One region of the Desulfitobacterium sp. PCE1 genome, then DNA from elsewhere that is predicted to be linked to it. Evidence: riboswitches for the same ligand, from Rfam matches in the RefSeq annotation. Region 1 holds a riboswitch; each other region holds the start of a gene.
The links. A riboswitch is a leader RNA that binds a small molecule or an ion and turns the genes downstream of it on or off. The one in region 1 is predicted to bind cobalamin.
Positions count from the first base shown of each region.

Region 2: linked by a shared signal. The riboswitch ahead of DESPCE1_RS0101680 (anaerobic ribonucleoside triphosphate reductase) and the one ahead of cobT (nicotinate-nucleotide--dimethylbenzimidazole phosphoribosyltransferase) in region 1 are both predicted to bind cobalamin.
Region 3: linked by a shared signal. The riboswitch ahead of DESPCE1_RS0105640 (bifunctional cobalt-precorrin-7 (C(5))-methyltransferase/cobalt-precorrin-6B (C(15))-methyltransferase) and the one ahead of cobT (nicotinate-nucleotide--dimethylbenzimidazole phosphoribosyltransferase) in region 1 are both predicted to bind cobalamin.

Region 1 covers NZ_KB913023.1:2,764,852-2,772,456, reverse strand. The annotation lists gene DESPCE1_RS0113785 (PLP-dependent aminotransferase family protein) at 1-931, shown strand, start outside; gene cobS (adenosylcobinamide-GDP ribazoletransferase) at 1,051-1,803, opposite strand; gene cobU (bifunctional adenosylcobinamide kinase/adenosylcobinamide-phosphate guanylyltransferase) at 1,805-2,419, opposite strand; gene cobT (nicotinate-nucleotide--dimethylbenzimidazole phosphoribosyltransferase) at 2,438-3,577, opposite strand; cobalamin riboswitch at 3,677-3,854, opposite strand; gene DESPCE1_RS0113765 (ATP-binding protein) at 4,010-5,401, shown strand; gene DESPCE1_RS0113760 (endospore germination permease) at 5,578-6,684, shown strand; gene DESPCE1_RS0113755 (spore germination protein) at 6,674-7,605, shown strand, end outside.
Region 2 covers NZ_KB913023.1:338,140-345,744, forward strand. The annotation lists gene DESPCE1_RS0101680 (anaerobic ribonucleoside triphosphate reductase) at 1-2,000, opposite strand, end outside; cobalamin riboswitch at 2,131-2,316, opposite strand; gene DESPCE1_RS0101685 (ATP-binding protein) at 2,584-4,209, shown strand; gene DESPCE1_RS0101690 (response regulator) at 4,202-5,305, shown strand; gene DESPCE1_RS0101695 (hypothetical protein) at 5,441-6,394, shown strand; gene DESPCE1_RS22890 (hypothetical protein) at 6,431-6,580, opposite strand; gene carB (carbamoyl-phosphate synthase large subunit) at 6,623-7,605, opposite strand, start outside.
Region 3 covers NZ_KB913023.1:1,133,922-1,141,526, reverse strand. The annotation lists gene cobI (precorrin-2 C(20)-methyltransferase) at 659-1,402, opposite strand; gene DESPCE1_RS0105640 (bifunctional cobalt-precorrin-7 (C(5))-methyltransferase/cobalt-precorrin-6B (C(15))-methyltransferase) at 1,502-2,728, opposite strand; cobalamin riboswitch at 2,894-3,074, opposite strand; gene cbiD (cobalt-precorrin-5B (C(1))-methyltransferase CbiD) at 3,116-4,255, opposite strand; gene DESPCE1_RS0105625 (glycosyltransferase family 8 protein) at 4,302-5,144, opposite strand; partial or broken gene ftsH (ATP-dependent zinc metalloprotease FtsH) at 5,253-7,078, opposite strand; gene DESPCE1_RS0105615 (MarR family winged helix-turn-helix transcriptional regulator) at 7,129-7,581, opposite strand.

The sequences.
Region 1 (7,605 bases):
CTCTCAGCACAAACGCAACCAAAGACCTGCCCGGACCAGCGAGGTGATTATCACCACCGGAAGTCAGCAGGGATTGAGCCTATTAGCCCAAACTTTTTTGGATCCGGGAGATACGGTTTTCTTGGAGACGCCTACTTATTTGGGTGCTATTCAAGCTTTCGAGGGATTTCGGGCTAATTTTCAGATGATCCCCTGTGATGAGGAAGGAATCATTCCCAGTGAACTGGAGAAAGCTTTAGCTTTCACCACGCCCAAATTTCTTTACTTAATACCGAATTATCAAAATCCCTCAGGAAGAGTTATGGGGCTGGAGAGAAGAAAAGAGCTTCTCAAAGTGTCCCAAAAATATGATCTGCTTCTTATCGAGGATAATCCTTACGGAGAATTGCGTTATGAAGGAGAGGCAATCCCTCATCTGGCGGAATTGGGGGAAAATGTCATCTATCTTGGGACCTTTTCCAAGGTTTTGGCACCGGGGTTGCGGATAGGTTATGTTCTTGCCGATGAAGATATTATTATGCATCTGGAACAAACCAAAGAAGGCGTGGATCTTCATAGTAATAACTTAACTCAGAGAGCGATCTATGAATATCTGAAAAAGGATCTTTTGCCGGATCATATCCTCAAATTGCGGAAAGTTTATAATGATCGCCGTCAGGCTATGGTGGAGTCCATCCATACTTATCTGGGAGATAGAGTAGAGATGATCGTCCCCTCAGGTGGTTTATTCCTTTGGGCCAAGCTGATTGGCGTGAACAATAGCTTTGACTATGTGGAAGATATGATTCGCCAAAATGTTCTTTATGTTCCCGGAGCTCTCTTCTACGCCGATGGCCGGGTGTCCAATGAAATGCGCCTCAATTACTCCTGCTCGACACCGGAGATTATTGAAGAAGGAATGAAGCGTTTAGCCAGGGGGCTGAATAAATAGGCTTGAAAAAGCTTTACTACCTGTACTAAAACTAAGAGACCGTTGCCCAGAACTTTACAGTTCGTTGAGCAACGGCCTCTTTTGTTAATTCGGAACGGATTACGAATTTCGGACAAGTTCTAAGAAATCAGAGGGAATGCCCCCAAAAGAAAGAGCAGTTCGGAGAGTTCAATGCTGGCGCCATAAAGATCCCCGGTTAACCCTCCCAGAAGACGGGACACCTTGCGAGTGAAAAAGAGGATGAATAGGGTGGCTAGAATAAAGCCGGAAATCCCCGGCCAGTGCAGAACCCAATAGGTGAGGAAAAGGAGCAGCAAGCCTTCACCTAAGAATAACCACCGGGTTTTAAGGGAGGCTTCATGAAATCCCTGACCGAAGCCCTGGGCCCGGGCGTAAGGGAAGAAATGAACCCCAATCTGAAAAATCCAGCGGGATAGGATGGGCATGAAAAGAATGAGGTAAGGAACAAAAGGTGAGGGGAGGGCAAGGAGTCCGGCCAGGAGAGTGAATTTGAGCAGCAGGTAAACCATGGCACTTACGGCGCCGAAGGCTCCCACATGGCTGTCCTTCATAATCTCCAGCATGCGTTCAGGTGTCCGTGCTGAAAGCAATCCATCCATGCTGTCCATAAATCCATCAAGATGGATTCCCCCGGTGAGAATGAGTTCCAGGGTAAGGAGTAAAGCGGCCGTAACCAGAGGTGGGTAGTGGGGAAGGAGCAGGATGAGGGCCAGCCAGAGTGTTCCCCCCAGAATTAAGCCCACTAAGGGATAATAATGCTGGCTTTGAGTGAACTCCTCCGTGGTCACATTTTCCGGCTGTGGAAGAGGTATTCGTGTGAGAAAGGTCAGGGCGATCCATAATTTGCGCATGCTAGGAATCCTCGCGCCGCAAGGAATCCAATAAAGCCTGGCCGGTGGCTTTGATCTCCGTCGGATAACCGGCAACGACCGAATAGACCTGTTGGGCACCTTGACCGAGGATCTGGTTGGCCCTGCCGGCCAGATCCCGATACACTCTGGAAAGAGGATTATCGGGAACGATACCGTCTCCCACCTCATTGGTGACCATAATCACCTGAGGGGTAATATCCTGGGCTATATGAGCGATGGTGCGGACCTGTTCCAGAATCTCCTGCTCTATCCTATGGAGGGCTCGGGTATACTCCTGCTCAGGCAAATCATCCTCTGCCGGATAGTTGGCAAGAAGAAGATTGGTCAGCCACAGGGTCACACAGTCCACCAAGAGTACCGCCTTGTCCTGGGCATGTCGTTCCAACACCGATGAGAGGGCAAGGGGCTCTTCCACTAAGTCCCAATGGGAAGGACGCTGGTCTTGATGTTTTTTGACACGCAAAGCCATTTCCTCATCGTAGACTTGTGCTGTGGCAATGTAGATTACGGGCAGACCGGGATGGGCTGCCAGGAGCTCGGCAAAGCGGCTTTTACCGCTGCGGGCCCCGCCGGTTATGAGAACAAAATCCGACATAGTTACCTCCAATGATGCTTAGTTTTTACTGCTGACCCCTGCGGATTCAAAAGTAGCCATCTCATTGAGAATGCGGATGGAGGCATCCAGGAGATGGAAGCCGATAGCGGCCCCTGTTCCTTCTCCCAGTCTGAAATCCAGGTGCATGATGGGTTTCAGATCCAGTTCTTTCAAGGCGGTAATATGGCCAATTTCCACGGAAGAATGAGAAGGAATCAGGAAGAAGCGGGCCGTGGGGCAGAGACGTGTAGCAATGAGTGCGGCTGCCGTGGAGATTACTCCATCTAAAAGGATGGGGACACGGGAAAAGGCTGCTTGAAGAATTGCTCCAGCTAGGGCACCGATCTCTAAACCGCCTATTTTGCTGAGAACATCCATCCCATCCTGGGGATCCGGCTGATTGATTTCGATAGAACGGGCGATAACCTCTTGTTTGCGGATGAGTCCCGCATCATCCAGACCTGTTCCCCGTCCGGTAACCTCTTGGGGGGGCAAGCCCGTAATGAGAGAAATAATGGCTGCACTGGGAGTCGTATTGCCAATCCCTACTTCCCCAGTAGCCAGGACATTTACTCCGGAATCAATAGCCTGGCGGGCGATTTTAGCTCCGGTCAGCAGGGAGAGGAGAGCTTCTTTGCGGCTCATGGCGGGTCCCAGAGCCATGTTATGAGTTCCGTTCATGATGCGGTGAACCATGAGCTCAGGCGGGTCCAGAGGAAAAGCCATTCCCACATCGGTGCAGATCACATCAGCGTTGGCATGGCGAGCCAGGACATTAATCCCTGCACCGCCACTTAAAAAGTTATAGAACATCTGCGGGGTTACTTCTTGAGGGAAGGCACTGACACCTTCGGCCACCACACCATGATCTCCGGCCATGACGAGGATGGCCTTTTTTTCTACTTCCGGCCAAGGTTGCCCTTGAATCCCCCCCAATTGCTTGGCAATTGTCTCCAGGACCCCTAAACTGCCCTGAGGTTTTGTCAAGGAATCCAAGCGTGCTTGTACCGCTTCCATAGCCTGTTCGTCAAGACCGCGTATTCCCTGGATAAGATGGTTCAATGCGGCTTCACATTCCTCAAGGGAAGCAGCACCCAGGTTCTCCTGTTTAAAGAAATCATCCCATAGCTTGTCCTGTTCTAATTCGGTTTTACTCATCTTTATTCCTCTCCTTTGTAAAAAAAATAAAGTCCCGCCACTTAATAAGTGGTCGGGACTTTGCCTTCATCGCCGCTGCTTTCCAAATTCACCCATGGAAAGGCTTTATACATTCCTGGCAGGTCTCCTGGCTTGGATTCAAACGCTTTTTACCCCTTCCCGGCGTTGCCGGTGGTTATGGTTTAAGCTCATCCTACACAGTGGTGGGTCCGCACCGGAATCACACCGGTTTCCCTATTCTCCCCCCCGTGGGGGCACCAAAGAATGGTTTAATTTTTAATTAATTATAGAATACCAAAGAAGGAGAGTTTGTCAAGTAGTTGGCTTGTATTAAAAGAGAGATTCCGGTAAGATCAACCCTTTACTTAAGGAATTGAAGGATTTATGATAGTGTCTAGGAGTTGTACTAGAACACATAAGGATGTGCATTGCGTGAATAGGACAAAAATAACTCGATTATCCCTTCTTTTTGATGGAATGGTTGTGTTCCGTGGCTTAATAGGAGACCCAGTGGCGGCTTCTTGCCAGAGTCTGCTTCAGAAAATTGGGAGCAAAGAATTTGATCTTATGGAAATCTATAAAGACTACCATCATTTCTGCTCCTTAGCTACCCAGGTTCATTGGCCGGATTATCTTTGGGAACGTATTCTCCAGGATGACAATGAGCTCACCAGGCAAGCAGCCCAGGGGGGGAAGAATAGGGTATCGACCGGGCTTCGCCAACTGGCAGGGCGGGAGCTGCTGTATTTACGAGAGATCGCTGAACTGACGGCTGAAGAGATCAAGGATGCGGTTAATGCGCGGTGCGAAGAGCAGGAGATGGAAAACCTGGCTCTCTGGCAAGAAGCTCCTTTGCACCCTAAAACCTGGCCCATATGGATAAGTCTTCAGGAGATGAAGATGGGGGATGCTTATCCTACGGAAACCTATGGGCAAGAAGAAAGTTATGCTGAGGGTTATCTCCGGTCTTGGCAAAGAAGGCTGAAGCAAAGTCTGCTTCAAGGGACGGCAGAAGAAATGGTGGAGGCTCTCCTTTCTTATTATCAAACTATGGGTACAGGATTGTTTGGTCAGTGTATAGCTCTCAAATGGAGGGGCGAGACAGAAAGGCTTGAAGGGGTACGCCCCGATCCCATGCGCATAAACAAATTGATTAATCAAGAACGGGAGCAGGGAATCATCCTTCAAAACACTGAATTTTTCCTGAAAGATCTTCCGGCCAATAATGTGATTCTTTACGGCAACCGTGGGACGGGTAAATCTTCCTTGGTTAAGGCTCTATTGCAGGAATATTGTGATCAAGGACTACGTCTCGTTGAATTATCGAAAACAGATCTACAGGACTACCCTAAGATTATTCGGCTCCTGGCTAAGCAGCCTCTAAAGTTCATCTTGTTTATTGATGACCTTTCCTTTGAAGATACGGAAGGCGATTATAAGAATTTGAAGACCTTATTGGAGGGGGGCTTGGAAGGAAAGCCTCAAAATGTGCTGATTTATGCCACCTCCAATCGGCGTCATTTGATAAGAGAAACCTTTGGCGAACGCCAAGTTGATGAAGTCCACCGACGGGATAATATGGAGGAAAAGCTGTCTTTATCCGACCGCTTCGGCATTACGGTCACCTTCCCCACACCGGACCAGGAAGGATATCTGAAGATTGTCGAGAAATTAGCGGCTCAGGAAGGGCTGGCAATTCCAAGAGAGGATCTGCGGCAGCAGGCTCTGCGCTGGGTTATGAATCATAACGCCCGTTCCGGGAGAACCGCTCGTCAGTTTGTGGATTTTTTACTGGCCAAGCAAGGGATGGCGACTCATCCATAGTTTTTTCAACCGGCTCACAGGCCGGTTTTTTTATGGTGCGGTGTGCGCAAAGCTGCATAGGGGTCTGCCCCCGACACGGCAAAGGAAAGAGATTAATCCCTTCGGAAGATGCATAGTATCAGGCTGAGTGTTCATCCTAATACTAAGCTATCTATAATGGTGAAAGTGTGAAATCCATGAATGTAAAAATCTCAAGCCGCCAATCCTTTTGTACATATTTCATTATTGTCTCACTATCTTTAGGCATGCCCAATCTACTAATAAGAGAGTTGAGGCAGGATTTTTGGCAGGCCATCCTAGTGGCTATGGTTATAGAAGCAATGCTGGGTTTTTTCTTATATAAAATGGGGAGGAATTATATCAATCAGACGATTTTCCAGTACAGTGAGAAAATCCTCGGCAAAACCTTAGGAAAGATAAGCGTTGGAATTTTTAGCATTTACTTTATTAGTGTAGCCATCACTCTTACCCAAGCTCTTATCGACTTCTTTGGTTCGGTGGTGATGCCGGAAACTCCGAAATACGTCTTTGCTTTTTTGCTTTTACTGGTGAGTACATATGCCTGCTGTTCCGGGATTGAGGTGATTATGAGGCTCTCTGAGATTATTGCCCCTTTTGTCCTTGGCTCCTTTCTTTTTGTGACGCTGTTTAATATAGGGAATCTGGAGTTTGATAATTTGAGACCGGTTTTCCGGCACGGAATAGGTGAGATTCTAAGGGGGTCCATGCTTCCTTCTGCTTGGTTCGGAATCTGCATTATTATGGGTGTTTTAATGGCTTATCATAATAATCCTAAAGCCATGTATAAGGTAAAGCTCATGGGAGTCGGACTGGGTATTCTGGCGATCACCACGTCCATGTTCTTTGTCATTATGGTTATTGGCGTAGAAGTCAGTTCCAGGCAATTGTATTCTATCTACAATCTTGCACGCAAAGTCGATGTAGGAAACTTCATCCAAAGGACGGAAGCTTTTCAAATAGTATCGTGGACAGCGGGAGCCTTTTTAACTTTAGCTTTGTTTCACTATGCCGCTGTGGAAGGTTTAAAGCATATTTTTTCAAGCAAATCCCGTATGTTTTTGGGGATCGGCATTGCGGTGGTTATATTTGTCTTTGCTATCTTTATTAATCCTACCAGTATTGATAAAACTGTGTTTTTTAAAAATATCTTTGGAGTCTATGGTTTAACCGTCGAAATATGTGGAGTCTCTCTCCTTTATATAATTTATAGCTTAAAACAAAAATTTAAGGTATTTAAAAAGAGGTCCTCAAATGAGCGATAAGAATTCATCAGACATATCCCCCAACCTTGAAGAGAATCGAAGTCGTTTAGAAGATATCTTCAAAAACTCTGCGGATCTTTCATTTCGTGAATTGTGGTTTGACAAAACGAGCAAAGGTTTTTTGGTGTATCTTGATGGATTAGTGGATCGGCAATACATGAGTGCTTTTGTGATCAGGCCTCTCCTAGATTTTCGAAGCGCTGAGAAGAATTCGGAGCAAGCAGAGGGTTCTGAGCCAATCCTCTCTCTCAAGATTTTACACAGAGATGTCCTAAGTAATAGCTTAATTAATACTGTGAAGACCCTTGATGAAGTGGTGCGGGGGATATTATCCAGTCGAACGGCTCTTTTTTTAGAGGGAGCGGGGGAGGTTTTGCTTCTTGAGACCTTCGGTGCTGAGACCCGTAATGTTCAGCAATCGGAAACTGAGTCCACCATCCGGGGGCCCCGGGAAGGATTTGTGGAAAGAATTGAGGTGAATGCTTCTTTACTCCGACGTAAAATAAAGGACCAGCATTTACGTTTGGAAGCCATGAGCCTTGGACAAAGAACCAATACCACCATCTATGTGGCCTACATCGAAGGTATAGCTAACCCAAAGATTGTGGATGAAGTGAAGAGGCGCCTTCAATCCATTGATATTGACGGAATTCTGGAGAGCGGTTATATTGAACAACTGATTGAAGATGCTCCTCAATCAATTTTTCCTACTGTGGGAACTACAGAAAAACCCGATAAATTGACAGCAAAACTGCTAGAAGGCAGGGTAGGAATCCTGGTGGATGGAACCCCTTTTGTCATCACGGTGCCCTACCTTTTTGTGGAGGCCTTTCAAAATCCTGAAGATTATTATTCCCGGCCCTATTATGCTTCCCTGGTTCGGCTCATCCGCTACCTGGCTTTTTACTTCTCCACCACACT
Region 2 (7,605 bases), 2.4 Mb from region 1:
ATTTTAATTTTGTGAAAGGCAGGGATGGGGAAGCTGACGGGGATGTGGAAGCTGTTGGTGTAGTATTCTTTATCCGTGATACCGGGGATGCTGCCGAAAAGCTCCTGATCCATCTTAATGAAGCGGCCGGAGAGGCCTTCGGCAGGAGTGGCTAAGAGAGAGAAGTTCAGCCCGTATTCCTGCCCGGCTTCATCCATGCGCTGGCGCAGATGCTGGACAATCTCCAGTCCCAATTGGCGGGCTTCTTCCGATTCCCCGTGATGCTGTCCGGTTAAGGCTATAAGGCACTCGGCCAGTCCGATAAAGCCCATGGAAAGGGTTCCGTGCTTCAGCACTTCGCGGATCTCATCATCCCAGCCCAATTGGTCAGAGTCCAGCCAGATCCCCTGCCCCATGAGGAAGGGGAAGTTCTTGACTTTTTTGCGGGCTTGAATCTCAAAGCGTTCCAAGAGCTGGTTGATGACGAGGTCAACTTTCTCATCCAGCATGGTAAAGAATTCAGTGCGGTTTTTGTCGCTTTTTAAGGCGAGACGGGGGAGGTTGATGGTGGTAAAGCTAAGATTCCCCCGGCCAAAGATGGTTTCCCGGGAAGGATCGTAACTATTGCCGATGACCCGGGTGCGGCAGCCCATGTAGGCAATTTCCGTCTCAGGTTTGCCGGGGACATAGTATTGCAGGTTAAAGGGAGCATCGAGGAAGGAGAAGTTAGGGAAGAGTCTTTTGGCACTCACCCGGCAGGCCAGCTGGAATAAATCGTAGTTGGGCTCCCCGGGATTATAATTGATCCCTTCCTTCACTTTGAAGATATGGATAGGGAAAATGGGGGTCTCCCCGTTGCCCAGACCTTCTTCTGTAGCCAGGAGAAGATTTTTGACCACCATACGGCCTTCCGGGGTGGTGTCCATGCCGTAATTGAGGGAGCTGAAGGGAATCTGGGCCCCGGCACGGCTGTGCATGGTGTTGAGATTATGGACCAAGGCTTCCATAGCTTGATAGGTTTTTTTATCCGTCTCGGCGAGAGCCTTTTTAGCGGCAAAGTCCTGGGCCTTCCGAAGGGTAGGCTTGTCCAGTTTAAGGTTAGGAAGGTTTTGGAGCAGAGCGGATTCCTGCTCAAAATAGTCCGGATCAGGGGAAAGGGTAGGTATGTGCCCTCCTTGGTTTTCCAGAGTGGAGAACACATCCTTAAGATGGGCTTCCAGCTCTTCCGAATCCATCTCCTGAGGGAATAAAAGCTCGCAGGCTTTGAGCAAGTTTTGTCTGTAAAGTTTAATATAGCTTTTGGCCACACCGGGTGCCATGCCGTAATCAAAATTAGGGATGCTTTGGCCGCCGTGCTGGTCGTTCTGGTTGGATTGAATGGCGATGCAAGCCAAAGCGCTGTAGCTTTGGATATCGTTGGGTTCTCTTAAGAAGCCGTGGCCGGTCCCAAAGCCCTCTTTGAAGAGTTTTATAATGTCGATCTGGCAGCAGGTGGTGGTGAGGGTGAGAAAATCCATATCGTGGATGTGAATATCTCCCTCTTTGTGGGCTTTAGAGTGTTCTGGCTTTAAGACAAACATCTCATTGAATTGTTTAGCCCCTTCGGAGCCGTAGCGCAGCATGGTGCCCATGGCGGTATCCCCGTCAATATTGGCGTTTTCCCGCTTCATATCGTTGTCTTTGGCTTCTTTAAAGGTGAGATCCTCATAGACTTTCATAAGCCGGGTATCCATTTCCCGGACCCGGGTCCGTTCTGCCCGATAGAGAATGAACTCTTTGGCTGTGCGGGCGTGGCCTTTTTCGATAAGAATCTTTTCTACAGCGTCCTGAATTTCCTCCACGGAAGGAACTCTTTTATGTAGGTTGATCTCAAGGTAGTTGACCACTTCCTCAGCAAGAAGGAGGGAGGATTGATAGTCCTTGCCTCCTGTGGCGCTGGCCGCCTTAAAGATGGCGCTGGCTATTTTCTCAATGTTAAAGGGAACTTCTCGTCCGTCTCGCTTGCGAATCTTAGTAATCAAATAAAATCTACCTCTTTTCTCAATCTAATCTCCTGACATCTGATAAAGAAACAAAAACTTCCCGACAGAGATGTCGAGAAGCTAAAAACAACATGCCATTAGCAGTCCAACATACTCTATACTCCGTAGAGTTGGTGGTATACCCATAGGCAGGTCTTCTGACTTAGGATCATCTATACTTCTTACCTTCCCGAAAACCTTTTCAGTGGTAATGCCAAGAAGCATATCTCCCTTACAGCGGCGGGACCGTGCCGGATTCTAACCGGCTTCCCTTTTCACCTGTGGTCACACAGTCACCTATGAGATTCCTTGATCAATGGATCAGTTTTATTATACATCAAAATCCTATCGAACACCATATATAGATAAAAATTAGTGAAGAGACACTATATATAGTGGGTCTATAACCAAAATCAGAGCCAAGGTTTAATAAAATCATATCCTAAAACCAAGGAGAGTGTCAACGATCTAAATCACAGATGTACCGAAGCAAAAAGTAAAAGACTTGTCATCCGATGATAAATCGATAAAAATAGAGGTATAACTAAGAAGATAGTTAGAGAGTTTACTTAAGGAGATAAAGATGAGCCAACGTTACAGGACCTTCATATCGATTTTGTTTGGATTGATTAGTTTTGTCGGGGTTTTCTTTGCAAGTCGATTTGATTTTAATGGGTTTTCCATTAACATTACATGGAGTTTGATGCTTCCCTTGTTGGTGGCATTAGCCTGGGGGACTAAGTATGGTGTTATTAGTGTTGTAGCCAGCCCTATTATTTTTTATCCGTTTATTCTAGGGAGTTATAACGGTTGGGCATCGCTGATTCCTTCCCTATCTCTTTTGCTTTGGGTTCTTATTCACGGATATGGGAGTGAAAAACGCCAGAAATCAAATAAGAGAGTCTATAATCTCTACTTTCTACAGTTGATATATGTGCTTATCCGATTTGTGGTTTATATCACTCTATTCCCAATACTTATTCGATTCAATGAAGTGATTACACCGTTTTGGAATCCTCAAGCCTATACGGAAATAGATATGGGGATTATTCTTTTATTCGTAATCAAGGGAATCATTGTCGAATCCATTTTATTAGGCTTTTGCGATGCAGTGCTCCTCCTTCCTTTTGTTCGCAAATTTTTTAACCTCCCCATCTCTAGTGGAGCAAGATATAACACGTATATTTTGTCCGCAATTGTTCTTTTCGGTTTATGTTTTACCTTAGCTGTATTAGGAATTTACAACTATATTTCGGATGAGATCCCCTTTTTTTCATGGAATCTCAATCCCAGTGAAGAAACCCGAGTCACCTTCTTATTTGCAATTATTTTGTTTTTTATTATGGGTGGGATCACCATTCGCTTTGTTCAGCGCGTGGTGGAGACACAAGCGCAGCTGAGAATTCGAGAGCGCCAATTAGAGGAGGCGTTAGGAGATATTCGGGTGCTTAATGACGAGCTGGAACAACGGATTCTCTTACGCACAGGTGAACTGCAAAATGCAGTCAGCGAATTGGAGGGATTTGCCTATACCATATCCCATGATTTGCGGGCGCCTATCCGAGCTATTGAAGGATATAGCAATTTTATTCTTGAGGATTATGGAAAACAACTTAATCCAGAGACCAATGAAATGTTAGGGAGCATTAAAGGAATTTGCCAAGATATGAACACATTGATTCATCGTTTGTTGGAGTATTCCATAACGTCAAAGCAAGAATTGGCACTCCAACCAGTAAACCTAGCAGACCTTATTCTCAATATTTATGAAGAACTTAAGGTAGCTCATCCTGATCGAAACGTGGATTTGGTCATTGAGAATGAATTGCCGATGGTAACAGGGGATAAAGTACTCTTACGGCAAGCCCTTGAAAATATTCTTTCCAACGGGTTTAAATTTACAAAAGGGCGTCAACAGGCAATCCTGAACGTAAACAGTGTCAAACATGCTGAAGAATGGGTATTCTGCTTTAAAGATAATGGTGTTGGTTTCGATATGAAGTACGCCGGTAAGTTATTCCACGTATTCCAAAGAATGCACCGTAAGCAGGATTTTGAAGGAACGGGTATAGGACTTGCTACTGTGAAAAAAATACTTGAGAAACATAGAGGAAGAGTTTGGATTGAGGGACGAGTTAATGAAGGAGCACAACTTTATTTTGCTTTACCCTTAGAAAAAAACAACATAGATGAGGGCGAAAATGTTTGAGGTAATGATTGTCGATGATATGGATATTATGATAAAACAGATTAAGCGGTTAACCTTATGGAGCGATGAAACGGATTTTCGCATCGTGGCACAGGCATCGGATGGTCAAGAAGCCCTTGAAAAGCTTCGGGAGCATCCTGTAGACCTCTTGATTACGGATATTGAAATGCCAGTCATCAATGGAATTGAACTATTAAAAGAAGTACAAGAGCGGGGATTAGCTTCTTGCGTCGTGTTCTTGAGCGTGCACAGTGAATTTAACTTTGCAAAACATGCGATTCAATACGGTGTTTTTGATTATTTGATTAAGCCTGTTGTCCATGATGACCTAAAACAGGTGCTCGAAAAAGCAAAAAAACATCTATTGGACAAGAAAAAGGCCAATGAATATGTAAAGACATTAGAGGAACAGCTGGTTGAAAAGGTAGATATCTATTATCCTGAGGCACAGCTGAGAAGCCTTTTGAAGCAGCTGGATCAAGGAGAAAAGGGAGCCTTAAGGGGAATAGAGATGATGCTTGATGAAGTGTGTGAGGGGGTAGGGCATGATCGGATTAAAGGGGCTCTGGTATTGCAAAAAATTTATGATGAAGTTTTCATGTCCATACAAGAGGCATATCCCTGGCTTGAGAAGTACATCACAGTAGAGCATTATCTGGAAAATCCCTCCCCTCAGAAAGCGGAGTTTCAAGTCCTGAAGGAGCGATTCATGGAGCATGTTGAAAGGCTGATGGACACACTGAATCGATTTGTTTTGCGGTCTGAACGCAGTGCCCTAGTAAGAGAGGTATGTCTTTTTTGTATTGAGCATATTGAAAATCAGATTAGTCTCGGAAAAATTGCAGAAGCATTTTATTTGACGAAGAATTATGTCGGTGATCTGTTCAAACAGGAGACGGGAATAACCGTAGGAGAGCATATTACTTTTATCAAAATAGAACGGGCAAAAAGATTGGTTGAAAAAGATGCCTTAAAAAACTATGAAATAGCCCATCTCCTGGGTTTTAGTGATGCAGAGTATTTCGGGAAGTTATTTAAGAAATATACTGGGATGCCACCTATGGTGTACAGGGCCATGAAAAAGGATGAGCGATAGGAACGTAACATACGAATCCGTGTTTTGTCAGGGGATAACCCTTAGTAATTACATTCACATGCAGGGGAAGCTCTTGTATGATAAAACCATCACAAAGAGCTTCTCAAGCTCGATATAGAAAAAGGAGCGATAAGGATGGTATTAGGTAAAAAAAGTTGGCTTACAGGAGTGCTACTTGCTGCGATGGTAACAACAATGACAGGTTGCGGTCAAGAGAGTAAGGCGCCAGAGGTACCCAAAACTCAGGAAACACAAAACGCAAGTGTTCAACCGGAAAAAAAGAAATTTGATCTCGAATGGAGTATTCAACCGAAGCTAGGGATTACCAAAGGGGATTACTATAAAATCGAAGAACATTTCCGTCAAGGACACCTGGGAACCCTAGAGGTGGTTAAAAATGATGATAAAATAGTTCATGTCGAATTTAACGAAACGACGCGTCCAAATTACTACCATCGTATTTATCAAGATGTTCCCAAACGGATGTCTGAATATAACTTCACAATGGGAGAGCGCAAAGGAGCAGCCTGGATTCAAAGTGTAGTTATGGTGGAAAAGCAAATGATCGAGAAGCAAACCCTTACTGGAGAATTTGATATGGTTTCCGGTGCGTCCAACAGTATCAAGCAATCCATGCTTCCACTGGCAGAGCAGCTGAAAGGTTCTTTGAATGCACCATCGAATCAAAAGTATTACAGCATTGCTGAAAAACTTGAAGGTGGACTCACAGGTCTTCTCAAAATAGTTGTCGAAGATAAAAAGATCATTTCTGTAAAGTATGATGAAATCTTTGCAGACACTCCAGAAGAAATCGACAACACAAACTTGAAAAAGTTTTACAGACAATCCAAATATGACAGTGTAGAATATGAAGAGCCTTCCCGTATTGGATTTAATGTTCAAATGGATGCTTTAAACGAACAAGTCGTCAAAACACAAAACCTCTTGGATCTATCCGAGCTTCCAGCCATTGGTGATACCGGTAATTATGCAGAAAGTGGTTATACCACACGCAACACCGCATGGGATAATTATCTAAGAATGGCTCAGCAACTGCTCAATGAAATGAAAAAAGACGGCAATTTCTAATCAGGTTGAGTTGTTCGTCTTTAATGAGCTTACACATTAAATAAAGTCATGTAAAAACAGTAGATCATCGCGATCTACTGTTTTTTTATAATCAAGCTTAATCAACACCCGATATAAGGATAAAAAAAGTCGAATCTGGCAGCAGCTGGTATCCCCTTCGGAGCCGTAGCGCAGTATGGTGCCCATGGCGGTATCCCCGTCAACCAAGGGGACCGTCAACGGTCTAAATCACACGATCTCACCATGATATTCCTGCAAGGACCTAACCACGGTCTTATTGGCGGCGGCTTCCTGAGACGCGGCGATTCCCTTGGCACTGGCTAGAGCGGCAGGGGTGGTAGTGATATAGGGGATTTTATATTTGATAGCGGTTTTGCGGATATAGGAATCATCCTTCACACTGAGTTTTCCAATCGGTGTATTGATCATCAATTGGATCTCGCCGTTCATGATGCCATCGGGGATGTTGGGACGGCCTTCCTCTATTTTGTGGATGAATTCGGCTTCGATTCCATGATCCTTGAGGAATTTTTGGGTCCCCTGGGTGGCTTTAATCTTAAAGCCCAGTTTGAGGAATTCCTTGGCGGTCTCGACCACCACTGAAGAGCGGTCCTGTTCGGCGATGCTCATGAGTACGGTTCCGCTGAAGGGTAAGGGGGAGTGAGTCGCTTCCTGGGCTTTGAAATAGGCCAGCCCGAAGGTATCGGCCATGCCCAGGACCTCTCCTGTGGAACGCATTTCCGGACCGAGAACGGGATCCACTTCAGGGAATTTGTCAAAGGGGAAGACCGCTTCCTTGACACCGTAATGGGCGATCTGAGCGGGTTTGAAGTTTACTGCCATATCGGTCTTTTGCCCGGTATAGTCGGCCAGGATCAATTCTGTGGCAAGCCGTGCCATAGGGATATTGCAGACCTTGGAGACTAAAGGTACGGTACGGGAAGCCCTGGGATTGGCTTCCAGGACGTAGACCTTATCCCCGGCAATGGCGTATTGGATATTCATGAGTCCTACGACATGGAGTTCCTGAGCAATCCGCTGGGTATAATCGATGATGGTATTTAGGTGGTGGTCGGCAATGGTCAGAGGAGGTATGACGCAGGCACTGTCTCCGGAGTGGATCCCCGCCAGCTCGATATGTTCCATAACGGCGGGGACGAAAGCATGGGCACCGTCTGAGATGGCATCCGCTTCCGCTTCGATGGCGTTTT
Region 3 (7,605 bases), 1.6 Mb from region 1:
GGCGTGATCTCCTGAAACCTTCCACCGGAAGGTTTCTTGATCGGAGACTCACGTACTCCATAGCTCCAGGGCTGGTCAACTCGCTTTCTTAACAGCATCTGCGGCGGATGCGTATGCTTTGGGGAGTGCCGCCTTGAGCGAAACTGTCCACCGGACACTTTCGACGCCAAACCCCGCTGTTTTCTGCATGTGAACCGTGGCTACGCTATGTTAGGAAAGCCTCGTTGACCCGACCGCCCCTCCGCTTAAAGAAAGCTTGGCTTATGGTCAGTGAAGCGAAGCAGAAGCCTTAGCTGCCTTATACACAGTGAAATCCGTTCGCTTTTGTGCGTAAAGCTACTCTTGTGGGTCTTTCTTGCACTTCTTTCGGGTCTTTTTCTGTGTCCTAAAAAGATACTTAAACGAATACTTGAAAAATCGCCCAAGGATTTTGATTTACAAAAGAGAGCGAATTTAAGCGAGCGGGAACAAAACTTCGCGAAAAGACTGCAGCGGAGTCGGGTTGGAAACAGGACGTTTCCAACCAGCCATTGAGCAGGAGCGATTTGGCTGGGCACCCGACGGAGCGAAGGGCTTGAGCGTTAGTTTTGTCCGCGCAGCTTATTGAGCGAACGGTGTAAAGCAAAATCCTGGAGATTTAGCTTTCAAAGGGTCTTTCTCAAGATTGAGGTTTCTTACAAAGCACAAGACTTAAATAGTCCACTTTTTCCAACACTTCCTCCGGGCCAAGCAGGCGAACGTCTTCTCCTGCCTGACCTACCCGGGTAGCTAAAACTGCCTGTGACCCGGTTCTTTGGATATGATTAAGTACATCCGGCAAATTTCGCGATACTTTCATTAAGACAAGATTAGGATATTGCTCATACTCCTCTAAGCCCTCGATCCCCGGCAAAACCACTAAAGGCTCATCTCCCGTAGCCAAAGGCCAATTCACTCGAGCTGCGACTGCCGCCATAGCCGTGATACCTGGAATGGTCTCTATCTGATCCGGTTCAAGCTGATCTCTTAAGATAGCAAGTAGATAACTGTAAGTGCTGTATAAGGAAGGATCACCTAAGGTAAGGAAAGCAACGGAATGCCCCTGACAAAGCTCCTCCTTAATCTTCTCTGCCGCAGTATGCCAAGCAGCTTGAAGTATGCTCTCATCAGCGGTCATCGGCATTTCTAACTCTAAAATGCTAACTCCGGAGGGGCAGTGTGATTTGGCAATTTCCCACGCGACACTTTCCCGCTCCATCTTGGACTTGGGTATGGCGACCACCTGAATAGCTTGTAGAATTTCCACTGCCCGCAAGGTAATAAGCTTCGGGTCCCCCGGCCCTACCCCTATTCCGTAAAGCTTAGCCTTTTCACTGATCTGATTGTTTACTATGTTTGTGTCTTCGTTCCTATCCTTCTTCACTTCGTTCCTCCTTAGCTCTTCGGCCCGCAACCATCCCGCGGTTCTGGAGCTCATTTTCTTTTGAACGGGTTCTTAACTCCTTTGTTTGAAGCAGAGGCCTTAAATAATCCCCTTTCTTCCTGAAAGTATAAATACGGGGTTTTGGGCCTGGGCAAGATGAATATCCTTAATACCCTTCCAGCGTACAGCTTGGATCGAAACCACATCAACATCCTCATATTGCAAGCTTTTTAAGGCTTCCATACCATGAGCTAATGTCTCTAAAGTTACGGCAGTCAATACAACCCTTCCCCCAGGCGCCAAGGGAGCTTGAAGTAAAATCTCCCGAATCTGCCCATGACTACCGCCAATAATACAGACATCCATAGGGGGGATTTCCTGTAACGTTTGAGGCGCAGATCCACGAACCAGTCGCAAATTTCTTACCCGAAACTTCTCTTGATTCTTCAGAATAAGCTCCTGTGCCTCCGGATTTTCTTCTATGGCATAAACGCAGCCACGATGAGCTAAAAGCGCTGCTTCAATGCTTATGCTACCCGTCCCTGCTCCCACATCCAAGACCCGGGTCGAAGGGGTAATCTCTGCCTTAGCCAGAACTTGAATCCGAATCTCATTCTTAGTCATGGGAACATTGCCACGAACAAACTCCTCATCCTTGATACCAAAGCTCTTAGGCAATGAAAGCAAGGATTGAGCCGACTTATCCTCTGGATTTTCAGGGTAGAGGATCATCACCGCATTAGAGAAATCTTCTTCCAAATCCATGAGCTGATGAGCATCTGTATTTAACCAACGCTCTTCCGGATAAGTCAAGGCATTGCCAAGAGAGATCTGCGGATTGAAGTCATAGGTATGATAATACTCAGCAATCTTCTGAGGTGAGTTTTCACCGCCAGTGAGAACTCCCAAGGGGCGGCTGAGATGTAAAGGTAAGCAATTCAGCGGACGGCCGTGGACACTGAGCAACTCTGCATCCTGCCAGGGGATCCCTGCTCGTGCAAAAGCAAGCTGAATGGAGCTAAGGCCAGGCAACACCTGGATTTCTTCTTGCGGGAACTCCCTTTTCAACCAAGGAAGCAGACTATAAAAACCTGGATCGCCAGAAACCAGGACACTTGCCTTTTTTCCCTGCTGTAATACTCTCTGCAAGGTTTTCAAGGTTTCGGCTAAATTTCCACTGACCCGGTATGACTCTCCCTTGAAATCCGGAAAGAGCTTTAAGGCTCGTTGCCCTCCTACCAAAACATCGCTCTGATGGACCATTTCTTCAACAGCCTGGGAAACCCATGCTCTTGTACCAGGGCCTATCCCCAATATTTGGATCATCCCATCACCTTCCCCTTTGTTTAACCTATATTTCGTTAATTAACCAAGCCTTCGGCTTTGCCCAATTCTGCCGCGATTTATAGTGAAATAAAAAAGAGCCCTGAGCGGCTCTTTGGTTTTTCCCTTCGGTTATTCCGAAATAATCACCACACCCATCGCTCGTGGGCGTAATGCAATGTTCAAGGCAGGTCTCCTGACTTCCAGTCTTCATGCCTCCCCCCCTTCCCAGGATTATCCCAGTGGGCTATAAGGAGGCACTCGTGGTTCACAGTGGCGGGACCGCGCCGGATTTTCACCGACTTCCCTTTTCATCCTCAAAAGAGGAACCTTGAGTATTATCCGATTGTTGTGACAATTTAATTCGAATTACTAAGTTATTCTCTACTTTTACCTAAATTCCTTCTCTATCTGCGGCCAATGCCAAAATTCTTTGCAGATCTCTTTGGCCTGATCGTCCCAGGCAATGATCTCACCGTTAAGCAAAGTAAAGGCGGTTCCCACCTGCACTTCCCCATGCACATGCTCTTGAGCCCGACAACTCGCCCTTTCTGCTAATTTAAACAGAAGATTTCCCCAACCCTTGGTACGAATTTCTTCAGCAGCACCTTCAACCGTTGGATACTCCGCTATGGTCTGCAAAAAGTTCCGGTCAATACCATTCAGTGCGGCATGAGCCACTAAAATTTCCATCCGGGCATCGGCAACATGGGTATGGGTATGGAAAATCCCCCCGGCTACTTTAATCAATTTACCAATATGACCAAAGAGAAGCACTTTCACGATCTTGCGATAGGCAGCCTCCTCCAGCAGAAAGCCCACAAAATTGGCCATCTGAATAATGGCTTCCTCAGGAACTTTCAGTTCCGCCGTAGCTGCTCTGAAACCATAATTGCCAGGAGTTAGAACAATGGCTTTATGTCCATAAGCAACGGCTTGATCCAGCTCAGGCAGAATAGACTTCTTGAACGCTTCCTCTGACATAGGCCGAACTATACCTGTTGTGCCTAAAATCGATATTCCTCCCATAATTCCCAAACGAGGATTCAGGGTCTTCGAAGCAAGCTCTTCTCCATCAGGCACCTCAATCACCACCAGGACTTCTTCCTGGGGAAATACTTCTCGTACCGCTGCCTGAATCATTGACCGGGGAACAGGGTTAATAGCGCTTTCCCCTGGAGGAATCTGAAGTCCTTTTTTGGTAACGACGCCAATACCTTGACCCCCGCGAATGAGGATTTCTCCTTTTTCAGAAAGAACCCGCACTTGAGCTACCACTTCCAAACCATGGGTGACATCAGGATCATCCCCTGCATCTTTGATAATACCTACACGAGCTATATCCTTTTCAATTTCCATTCGATGTATGGATAATTGAAGCCGTTCCCCTTGGGGCAGTGGGATATCTACTTGTGTTCCTTGATTTAATCCTTTCAGTAAGAAGCATGCGGCTTTTGCCGCCCCGGCTGCACAGCTGCCCGTAGTAAAGCCCATTTTCCATGAATGCCTGTCCTTCATCTCTTTCCTCATATCAGCCGCCCCATCTATTATCGTATTCAACTATAATGCTATCATTTCACCTCATCGTCTCAAAATCCTTCATTTTGTCATGAACCTTTTGTGCATAGTCTTTATAGAAAACATCCAATTCCCCCATATAATTTTCCTTCCAGGGTTTGTTGCGGCCACAATAATGGATAATCACGGTATTATTGCGGACCCAATCCAGGTCAATCTTCGCATCCCAATACTTGGGATTCAGGTTATAGAGAACATAATACCGTTCACTAAGATTATAGATTTTCGCATCCACAGTCAGCGTTCTATCACTATAAACTCCATTAAGGACATCTTGGTCAGGTAGAAATAAGCGATGCTTATATCCCTCAATATATTCATAGACTTCATGAATATCCTGTTCCTGGCGCAGCAGAGACAAGTTCATCATCATAACCCCCGAATTGACATAGGTGCTGTCTTCAGCCATATTAAGCCTGACATGATTAATCCTTTTCAATATTTCCTTGACATGGGAGGCCGCCGCGAAGAAATTCCCTTGGAAATCTATGGTATAGAACTCCTTTAAGGGATTTATCACCACTAGATCCGGATCCAGGTACAAAATCCGCTCGAGGTGATCCGGGAGATATTTGACAGCGAAAATCCGATAATACATTTCTTTGGGGTAGCGGCTGGTAATGGGGGCATCGCTTAAACCCTTATCGGAAATTTTAATGTCTTCAATTTTACATCGAGAGGTGTCAATGGCATGATTGATGCGGGTAAAGTCTTCTTTTGACATGCCGGAATGAGCCACATAAACTGTAAACTGCTCCCCTGGATTGGACTCAATCAGAGAGGTGAGCATGACGATCAAGTGTATAATATAATTCGAGTTTAGGGTGACTAAAATATTCATGGATTTACCCCTTTGCTGGTTTTATCTTTGGATATGTGGATTATGCTTTGTCACCTATTCAGAATAAAACAGGGACCGGGATGTTAAAAACATCACCAGTCCTTCATTTTACCTTGAGAGCACCGCCATAAATTCTTCTCCGGTGATGGTTTCTTTCTCTAACAAAAAACGCGCCAACTCATGGAGTTTGTCAATATTCTCTTTTAAGATTCCGAAGGCCTTTTGATGGGCACTTTTAATGATGGATAGGATTTCCTCATCAATTTTGGCTGCGGTTTCAGGGGAACACATCAAAGAGGTATCGCTACCAAGATAAGGATTATTCACTGTTTCTAAGGCCATCATATCAAAATTCTTGCTCATCCCCAGACGGGTAACCATGGCGCGGGCGATTTTGGTCGCTTGTTCAATATCATTGGAGGCTCCTGAAGTATAGGTTCCGAAGATCAATTCTTCGGCTGCCCGGCCTCCTGTAAAGGTCGTGATTTTATTGAACGCCTCCTCCTTGCTCATCAGAACACGCTCATCCTCTTCCACTTGCATAGTGTAACCCAAGGCACCGGAAGTCCTCGGAATGATGGTAATCTTATGAACGGGTGCAGAATCAGTTTGTTTGGCCGCCACTAAAGCGTGACCAATCTCATGGAAAGCAACAATCTCTTTTTCTCGATGAGAAATCACTGCCCCTTTCCTCTGATAGCCTGCAATAACGACTTCCACAGACTCCTCCAAATCGCTTTGGTTCACCCGGCTTCTCCCACAACGAACAGCCCGCAAAGCCCCTTCATTGATAATATTAGCCAGCTCAGCCCCGGATGCTCCGGCAGTGGCTCGGGCGATAGTTTTAAAGTCGATAGAGGGTTCCATTTTCACCTTTTGTCCATGAACCCTTAAAATGGCTTCTCGGCCTGCCAAATCCGGAAGCTCTACAGGGATTCGGCGATCAAAGCGTCCAGGGCGCAATAAAGCCTTATCCAGTGATTCCGGCCGGTTGGTAGCCGCGAGAATCACAACACCCTTCTTCCCATCAAAGCCATCCATTTCGGACAAAAGTTGATTCAAGGTTTGTTCCCGCTCATCATTACCTCCTCCGAAAGATCCTCCATCACGTTTTTTCCCGATAGTATCAATCTCGTCGATAAAAACGATGCAGGGGGCTTTTTCATTGGCTTGTTTAAATAAATCTCTGACTTTTGCAGCACCCATTCCCACAAACATCTCTACAAATTCGCTCCCGGATATGGAGAAAAAGGGGACTTTAGCCTCTCCGGCAACAGCCCTTGCCAGCAAGGTCTTCCCCGTTCCCGGAGGCCCAACCAAAAGAACCCCTTTAGGCAAATTCGCTCCAATGGCTGCATAACGGCTGGGGTCGTGAAGAAAATCCACTATTTCCGTGAGGGCTTCTTTCGCCTCATCCTGACCCGCTACATCGGCAAAGGTCTTGCCCGTCTGGGCTTGAACATAGATTTTAGCATTACTCTTGCCAAAGGTCATGGCATTCATGCCGCCGCCCATCTTTTCTGCATCAGATTGCCCAGCAAATGCCAAAGTCCAAATAATAAGATCATGGGAAGTATCCAAGTCAAGAGAAAGTTCATTAAGGGCGAGTTTTCCCGGGGGATAACCTGAGAATATTTATCCACTCCGGCAGCCTTAAGGCGATTAACCAATTCGGGATCATCCATGGCACCTGTAACAAAGACAGTTTCTTTACCTGTGGAGTCTTTGGTCACAAAAGCAATCTGATTATCCTGAACTTCGACTTCAGAAATCGCTCCACTCTCAAGATAGGACAGGAAAGAGCCATAATCCACTTGAGTAATTTGTCTTTTAAGCAATTCTGGAAAAACAAAAGCATTAAGGAACAGAAGAATTAACAAAGCAATCAGGGAATAATAGATAAGCGGTTTCTTCGGGGTTTGTTTTCCGTTCATTTTTTTCACTCCATTATTTTTATATCTAACCGCTCACAGGAATTCTGATTCTACTTCGGATCAAATCGATACATCTCTTGCATAAAGGCTTTCACATTGTCCATGCACTCAATAAATCGTTGGTATTCCTTTTCGCCCTTATGTTCCAAAAAAGCACCGTAACGCCGTTCAAGAGCCTCCTCTATCCTATAAACCGTGTCTTCCCCGTGCTGTGTAAGGGTAAGTTTTACAAATCGTTCGTCCTCAGGAGTACGAATCCGTCTTAGAAATCCTGCAGTCTCCAATTTCTTGCACATTGAGGAGGCATTCCCACTGGTAAGGCCAATGATTCCTCCCAGACTCCCTATAGTGTGAGGTCCTCCGTCCTTAACTTCCACTAAGATTCGCGTCTGCATTAAGGTCAAGCCGTGTTCCTCAACAATGGGGCGGAATGCATTGGCCATACCTTCGGTTATCGTCCTTAAGAAATCCCAGATTTCATTCTCAAATACCATGCTTTTCATGCTTTGGCCCCCACCACGCTCTCC